2 regions of the Rothia sp. HMSC064D08 genome follow, and region 1 is predicted to be linked to the other one. Evidence: predicted binding sites of a transcription regulator. Region 1 holds the regulator's gene; the other holds the start of a gene.
What was found. Region 1 encodes HrcA, which represses chaperone genes, less so after heat shock. Its sites were predicted from a motif close to TTNGCACTCGNNNNNNNCGAGTGCNAA; they were not measured.
Positions count from the first base shown of each region.

Region 1 (4,273 bases):
AATTCGGCGCGGTGAATATACAATGCCTGATGATGACCTCATGGCAGATATGTATTTGCGTGCAGAAGATCTTCTCATGCAAGCCGGATATCGGTGGTATGAGGTCTCGAATTATTCTCGGTCTGAGCATACTCGAAGTGACCATAATATGGCGTATTGGCGTAATCAAGATTGGTGGGGAATAGGACCGGGAGCACATTCACATATAAACGGTACCCGGTGGTGGAACCTTAAACATCCCGTTCCCTATGCGTATCGCGTTCGAGCTGGGCAGTCGCCGGCCGCTGCGCGAGAGATTTTAGACTCAGATTCTCGTTCTTTTGAGACGATTATGCTGTTGATTCGAGTACGTGAGGGGCTGCCTATGCACGAGCTTCTAGCCGTGCATCCTGCCGCTGACCTGGGGTCTTCTTTACGGTGGTTGCTCTCGCAAGGTCTCATTGAATCCGATGTTTTTACGGATACCGGTATGCCCAATCCTGATGCTTCGGTAAAACTCACGCTGCAGGGGCGACTTTTAGGTGATGCTGTTACTCGAGAATTACTTCCAGATATAAAATAAATGTCTCGTAAAATATGCGAGAATACTTACCTCAAAAATATAATTGCCTTAACTTTCAGGATAAAATAATTGAATTACTAGACATTAGGTTGAAACTAAGGTAGAGTTTATATTGGCAGGACGGTATATGTTACAGCGTGTTGTCGTCTTTGCTGAAGTTGAGTGAATACGGTTGAAGGTCCCTTGTGTATCAGGGGCCTTCAATCGTTAACAGGTGTTTTATATGGTATGTAATATGCGCGTAAAAATAAAGGGCCACATATTCCATATCGAAATAGTGACCCGGGGTGCCTTATACGATGTATAAGTCTGTTTATACGCGGCGCTCGGCTGCCTGTTGTTGCTGTTGCCCTTCCATTTCTTCTCGGTGCTGCTTCTTCTTTTCTTTGAAGTCTTCAGCAGGCTTGAGGAAAAGGTCAAGGATACGCAGGTTGAGCTTGTACCTATGAGGTTCTCCTTGGGCGGCGTAGATGCCCGCAATTACGGAACTGATCGCCATATAAAGCCACAGAATAGCAGTAAAGAACATCATGAGGCTTGCCATGCCGGGTACGAAGCTCAAAATGAGAAGAACAAGAATCATGATTGAAGGCAGAAGCGTAAAGTTCATGGCTTCACGTGACTCTTGCTCAGTGAAGGGGGCGCGGTCACGATACAAATAGTAGATAGCAGCGGCAGGCAAAAACCCGATGATGCCGCTAAAGTGAGCAAAAGTCGCCATGCTCCGGTCCTGCGACACAGGCAAAGGTGTAATGTTTCGTTTATGCCCCTCCGGGCGAGTATCTTGAACCACAGAAATCCTGATTATTACTCGTCTATTTTGCTCTGCCGTACACATGCCTCAGTTGGTGCACCTGTACAACCTAAAATCCTTATTTATTGTAACGTGTTTTGCCGAACGCCTCGCCAGAGGCGCGGCATAGACAACCTGAGCTACTCACATTACCTTATTCAGTCAGAAAATCAATGAGCGACTCAACCGGTCCTAGCAGCGTAGGATCAAGGTCGGAATAAGAGTCAACTCGGGAAAGAATACGTTTCCAGGCGTTTGCCACGTCTTCCTGGTTTTGATGTGGCTGTCCCAACCGACGTAGAATTCCTTTCTTCCAGTCCTCACCTCGAGGCACCTGCGGCCATGCCGGAATTCCGAGAACCTGCGGCTTGACGGCCTGCCAAATATCAATGAAAGGGTGCCCCACAATCTTAATATTTCCAGCAGCGCCGGGAACAGCTAAAGCCTCCGCCACAATACGTTCTTCCTTGGTGCCTTCCAGAAGATGATCCACAAGAATTCCAAGTCGTCGCTCTGGACCGGGGGAGAACTCTTTAACGGCAGTTGCTAAATCATCAACACCATGAAGGGGCTCGACCACAATACCTTCAATCCGAAGATCATGGCCCCACACTTTCTCGACGAGTTCCGCATCATGAAGCCCCTCAACCCAGATTCTGGATGCGCGCGCCACCCGTGCTGGAGCGTTTTCAACTGCTACCGAACCAGAACGAGAAATTTTGCGCCCTGAGGTCTTTCGTGGTGTTGGGGCAACAATCTCAACAGGTTCGCCCTCAAGGAAGTACCCGATTCCTAACGGAAAATTTTTGACCCGTCCGCGAGCGTCTTCAAGCCCGAAAAATATTTCTCCACCGATACGTTCGGCACGCACTACTTCGCCAACCCACCCGTTAAGATCCTCAAGGACCATCCCGCGTTTTAGCTCGACCCGACGAGGAGGAGCAGGCCTGTTATTTATTGAGGCACGTGATAGATCTTGTGCACCCCAAGCGTATCGTTCACTCATATCTTGCATCCTTCGTACAACGGCACCACGGATATTGCCTGGTTTCCACAGGTTAGCTTTTGGCAGAACCCATCCAATTCTAAAGTATTGATAACTCGCTTCTGGCGAAAGACTAGTACCGCTAGGGGTTACCCGGCTATGATAAAAGTAGTTTTTAGCACTCTCTCAACAAGAGTGCCAGATTATGCTTTTCCAGATTATTAACCACCGATAGGGTCGCAAGGAGTACCATGTCACACGAACGCCGCATGCGCATATTGCAGGCAATCGTTGAAGACTACGTGCGCACAGGCGAACCCATAGGTTCAAAGACGCTGGCACAGCGCCACCATCTTCAAGTATCCAGTGCCACAATACGCAATGATATGGCAGCTTTAGAAGAACAGGGGCTTTTGAGCGCACCGCACGCCAGCGCTGGGCGTATTCCTACAGAACAGGGATACAGGTTCTTCGTCGATGCTCTAGCCGCGCCGCGTGCTCTCTCTGCAACCCAAGTTTCGGCGTTACGGCAAATTCTTGAAAGCGCACACAGCGTAGAAGACATGATTGAAGCCGCCACCCGAACACTTGCCCATCTCACGCATCAGGTGGCGCTTATCCAGTACCCAACACGTAACGCTGGAACTCTCTTGCATCTTGAGTTCGTACCCCTAGATTCACGCACGCTCTTAGCATTGCTTATCAGTGATCTTGGCACAATCCACCGGGTCACTGTGATACTGCCAGAGACTACAGCCTTAGCGCATGATGAAACTGTGTCAGCTCTTGCAGCGATTAAAGAGAACCTGCTTAAAATGCTTCAGGGTTTACCTTTCGAAAACATAAGTGCATTGCTGCCAGAAGCGCATCATCCAGCGTTGCGAGGCCGCTCTCCGGAGCTCACCGAAGCTATCGTGGATCATCTGCGAGCACAGCCTTATTTTGAACGAGATATTCGCTTCGCGATCTCTGGCACCTCAAACCTAGCACGAAGTCACGACGACTTCTCGGCGAGCATAGCTCCCATTTTGGATGCGCTCGAAGAACAAGTTACGCTGCTTCGCGTGCTGTCTCACGCATCGGTTCAAGAAGCCGGGTACAGTGTAAGGATCGGTCACGAGAATACGGAGCAAGCGCTTCAAGGAGCTTCTATTGTCACTGGTGAATACGATTCACCCGTTGTAGTTTCATACGGCAAACAACATTTACCAGACAATGAAGGCGCCCTGGGGAAGCATACGGCAAAACTTGGCGTGGTGGGTCCAGTCCGCATGGATTACCGTGGTAACATTGCGGCGGTGAACGCGGTAGCTCGCTATCTAGGTCATGTCTTAGGCACACGAGCATCATGACATCAAGCGGGTAACTCCTCAGAGCCCCACAAATTTACAGATTTTATATTGACACCATACCCGGAGCACTCCGGTACGAAAAGGATAGAAGAAACACGTGAGCGATCACTACTCAACTCTTGGAGTCTCAAAGGACGCAAGCCCCGAAGAGATTAAAAAAGCGTACCGTAAAAAGGCGCGTCAACTGCACCCCGATGTTAACCCATCCGAAGAGGCAGCTGAGGAGTTCAAACGTGTAACCCTCGCCTATGAAGTACTCTCAGATAACGAGAAACGCCGTAATTACGACGCTACCGGCGACGAACAGGGTCGTGCAGGATTCCCCGGAGGCGCAGGAGGATTTGGCGGCTTCGGCTCAGGAAGTTTCGGGTTCCAAGATCTTTTCGATATGTTTACCGGAGGCGGTGGACAAAGCGGTCCCGCGTCCCGCGTACGCCAGGGACAAGACGCACTTATCAACGTCTCAATATCCCTCAAAGACGCAGTTTTTGGCGTCGAAAAGACTGTAGAGCTTAACACGGCCGTCACTTGTAAATCCTGTGAAGGTGAAGGAACAGCTCCCGGAACCCACCCCGAAACCT
Region 1 covers NZ_KV797900.1:421,086-425,358, reverse strand. Annotated here, with positions in the region: gene hemW (radical SAM family heme chaperone HemW) at 1-562, shown strand, start outside; gene HMPREF2625_RS08610 (DUF4870 domain-containing protein) at 876-1,283, opposite strand; gene HMPREF2625_RS08605 (DUF3097 family protein) at 1,510-2,361, opposite strand; gene hrcA (heat-inducible transcriptional repressor HrcA) at 2,592-3,692, shown strand; gene dnaJ (molecular chaperone DnaJ) at 3,790-4,273, shown strand, end outside.

Region 2 (4,273 bases), on a different contig from region 1:
TTCCAAAAGTTCAGGATAACGTTCGCCCACACGGGTAAGTACCTCTTGAGCGCGCGCTACCAGCTCTCCGGTATGCTGGTCAATCAGCGCGATCTCCCACTCTACGCCAAGAGTGGATTGCGCCGAGGAAGCGAACGAAATCAAAGCTCTCTCCTTCTTGGGGTGACTGCATTTATTTTACGGTGTTGGTGACCACAACAATGTTTTTTCGAGTGTGTATGAACTAAATACGACGCAAACATGAAGTATCTGACATAAAACGTCACACACCGTCATCACAGTTTTGTAGATACGCCGTCCACATAAACCCGCTAGACCAGAGAACTCTTAGTGTCCGAGGCGGAGACTTGCGCTGCATCAGAAAAATCTACAGGTCGCACATGCCACCCGATGCGCCGCGCCCGCTGCCCAGACTCCACTCGCGTAAACACTAAAGTCGCCGGGTTATAGCCCTGATTCTTCGCGGCCTTCTTACCCGATTTCTTACCCGCACCGCCTGCTAGCAGGGTCGCACGCATTTTCTCGGGCACCAGATCAACACCGCGTTTCTTGATCGTCAAAGCCGTAAAACCGCGCTCGCGCACCCACTTTTTGAGCTGTTTCTCATGCACCGGGATTTCCTCAAGAACCTCATAACACTGTGCCAGCGGACTCTGAACAGCTTCTGCCGCCGTGAGGTACGCCAGGTGCGGATCAATCAGGTTCGCCCCAAGCTCTTGGGCTAACTCCTGTACCAGATGCGCCCGCACTACCCCGCCGGAAGGCTCATAGAGGTACTCACCGGGGGAGGGAAGCCGAGTTTGCTCCTGCTCAACAGGGGTTACTTGTCCCGCGGGATAGGGACTAATCAGTATGGTTTTGTGAATGCGCAGGCCCCCGTCTTCAGCCTGTCCCGTCGCCTCCTGCCGCAGTATAGTGACCGTGCGTGCAACGCCTTCCTGCGCCAAAGCATTAAACCAAAGCACCAACTCTACGAGAGAACCCTCATGCTCAACCCACTGCGCCGTGACACGCGGATGCGGGTTCGCCTCGCTCCGAATATCCTCGGGGCGCGCAATAGCCTCATGCGGCATCCCTGGACCAAGTTTGACACCCATTGGAATACCGGTTTTGGCCAGATCCACCACGAACGAAAGCGGCGGAGAATAGGCTTCTGGATCAAAAATACGTTCTGTATGGGACTTTACGACTCCGGTCAGATCACGTCTGGCCGGATCAAGCCATATGCCTTGTACCGCCTCACCGGTGTCATCACGAAAACTCTCGGGGTCAAAATTCGTCACATCACCAACCACAACCCGCGAACCCGAAAAATCCGCCAGATTTGCGGCAGCAAAAGATGCCGTCAACGGGTCAAGCTCCACAGAAACAGTCTCTAAGGATGCGCGCGCGAACTCCAACGAATCCGCGCCGATACCACATCCCAAATCGGCAACCGAACGAACCCCGGCACGGGCAAACACGGCCGCATGCTCGGCAGCAACAACCGGTCGAGTCGCCTGCTGCGCGCCGTGCTCGGTCAAAAACATAGTGCGCGCCCTATCGCCGAACTTTGACAGCGCCCGAGTGCGCGCCTTAACAAGGCTGAGAATATTGGCGGTCTCATCGGGCGTGGACCCCTGCGCCCGCAGCCGCGTAACCTGTTCGAGCGAGTGCTCTTGACTATAGGGGAAAAGCGCATCCGCGGCATCTAACGCCTGCCGGGTAAAAGGCAGCTCGGGTGGCAAGGCAAACGGCGGCGGGGGCACAAAATCAACCATAGGCTTAAGTGTAGTGGCATGAGCATATGCAGAAGGCTTGGAGGCTGCGGCAGGTTCACGGGGCGCTCGCGTATTATCCTGTGCGCGAAACGCCGCCCTCGAAACGGCGCGCATTCTTGACCGGGTGCCGCTGGGATTCTAAAGTTGAATTTAGCACTCGAAGCGGTGCAGTGCTAAACGCCCAGGCACTAGGGCTAAACCGCTTCACAAATTCTTAAAAAACGCTGACTAACAAGGAGCATACCTATGGCTATTAAGCCCCTCGAAGACCGAGTAGTTGTCAAACTAGAGCAGGCTGAGCAGACCACCGCATCCGGTCTGGTTATTCCCGAAACTGCAAAGGAGAAGCCGCAGGAGGCTCGCGTAGTAGCCGTAGGCCCCGGCCGCGTGGACGATAAGGGCAACCGCGTTCCCGTCGATATCGCTGAAGGCGACGTAGTCGTGTTCTCCCGCTACGGCGGCACCGAGGTCAAGTACCAGGGCGAGGAATACCTGATTCTCTCCGCTCGTGACGTTCTGGCGATCGTCGACTAATTTCGCATATATGCAGGATGCGCCGCCGGTTTCTCGCGCGGCGCATCCGCTATACCCGACATGGATTCGGCGCACGTGCGCCTTCTACGATATCGAACGCTCATAACCTTCAAGGAGTAGCGAATATTCATGGCTAAACAGCTTGAATTCAACGATGCCGCCCGTAAGTCCCTGCAGGCTGGCGTCGATAAACTCGCCGATGCGGTCAAGGTCACCCTCGGTCCACGCGGGCGCAATGTTGTGCTCGATAAACAGTGGGGCGCACCGATTATCACGAATGATGGTGTCTCGATCGCCCGCGAAGTCGAGCTTGAAGACCCCTACGAAAACCTGGGCGCGCAGCTCGCTAAAGAGGTAGCCACCAAGACTAACGACGTTGCCGGTGACGGTACGACCACCGCAACCGTGCTGGCGCAGGCACTTGTGAATGAGGGGCTGCGCAACGTAACAAGCGGTGCGGCACCCGCAGAGGTGAAGCGTGGTATTGAAGCCGCCGTTGAGAAGGTCTCCGAGCGTCTGCTTCAGGATGCCCGCGAGGTACAGGGCCCGGAAGTTGCGCATGTTGCCGCTATTTCGGCTCAGTCCGACCAGATCGGCGAGCTCTTGGCATCTGCTTTTGAGAAGGTCGGTCAGGACGGCGTCATTACCATTGAAGACGGCTCATCCACCGAGATTGAGCTTGATATTACCGAGGGTATGCAGTTCGACAAGGGCTACCTTTCGCCTTCGTTCGTAACCGATGCCGAGCGTGGCGAAGCGGTTCTTGAAGATAGCCTCATTCTGCTCTACCAGGGTAAGATCTCCACGGTTGCCGAGATTATGCCCCTGCTGGAGAAGGTTGTACAGGCGAAAAAACCGCTGACCATTATCGCCGAAGACGTTGATGGTGAAGCGCTGTCCACCCTCGTGGTGAATAAGCTCCGCGGAACTCTCGACGTTGTGGCGCTTAAGGCTCCCGGATTCGGCGATCGCCGCAAGGCTATTATGCAGGATCTCGCCATTCTGACCGGCAGCATTGTGATTACCCCCGAACTGGGTATCGACCTGGCTCAGGCAACTCTCGAAGAAACTGGTTCGGCACGCCGCGTGACCGTCACCAAGAACACCACCACGATTGTGGACGGCGGTGGCAGCAAGGAAGCGGTTGAGGACCGTGTGCAGCAGCTGCGCCGAGAGATCGAGGCCGTCGATTCCGAGTGGGATCGCGAGAAGCTCAAGGAACGCCTGGCGAAGCTTGCTGGTGGCGTGGGCGTGATCAAGGTGGGTGCGGCAACCGAGGTTGAGGCTAAGGAACGTAAGCACCGCATCGAAGACGCTGTGTCTTCTACCCGCGCGGCTCTTGAAGAAGGCATCGTATCCGGTGGCGGTTCGGCACTGATCCACGCTAGCAAGGCGCTCGACGGTTTTGAGCTCGATAGCCACGACGCAAACGTGGGTGTGCAGATTGTACGCCGCGCCCTGGTACAGCCGCTGCGCTGGATCGCCGAGAACGCTGGCGACGACGGCTATGTGGTGGCGGCAAAGGTTGCCGAACAGCCTGTTGGTCACGGTTACAACGCCAAAACCGGTGAGTATGTTGATCTGTTTGAGGCGGGCGTAATTGACCCCGTGAAGGTCACCCGCTCTGCGCTGCAGAACGCATCATCTATCGCGGCTTTGGTGCTCACGACCGAGACTCTGGTGGTCACTAAGCCCGAAGAAGAGGACGAAGAAAACTAAATAATCCGTATGTTGCCCGGTCTGAGATTTTCACCAGACCGGGCAACATTTATCTTCACAGCTTGGCACGGGAATATGTGAACGTCCCCTTCCGTTACTTATGCACATATTGCGTGTGCGCAAGAGCGGAGTTGAAGAAGTGTTTCGGAGTGGGCGCATCCGGTAGGATGCGAAACTCACCGAAACAGCAGTCAGCGTTTACTATAGAGATACGACGTTTTACACCCGGTGGCACCACTCGCTACACAACATCTATACAT
Region 2 covers NZ_KV797895.1:704,156-708,428, forward strand. Annotated here, with positions in the region: gene HMPREF2625_RS05355 (glutamate--cysteine ligase) at 1-144, opposite strand, end outside; gene HMPREF2625_RS05360 (THUMP-like domain-containing protein) at 312-1,874, opposite strand; gene groES (co-chaperone GroES) at 2,007-2,294, shown strand; gene groL (chaperonin GroEL) at 2,424-4,013, shown strand.
Region 2: groES (co-chaperone GroES) is a predicted target of HrcA. The motif match lies at 1,911-1,937, and genes of this name have one in related genera.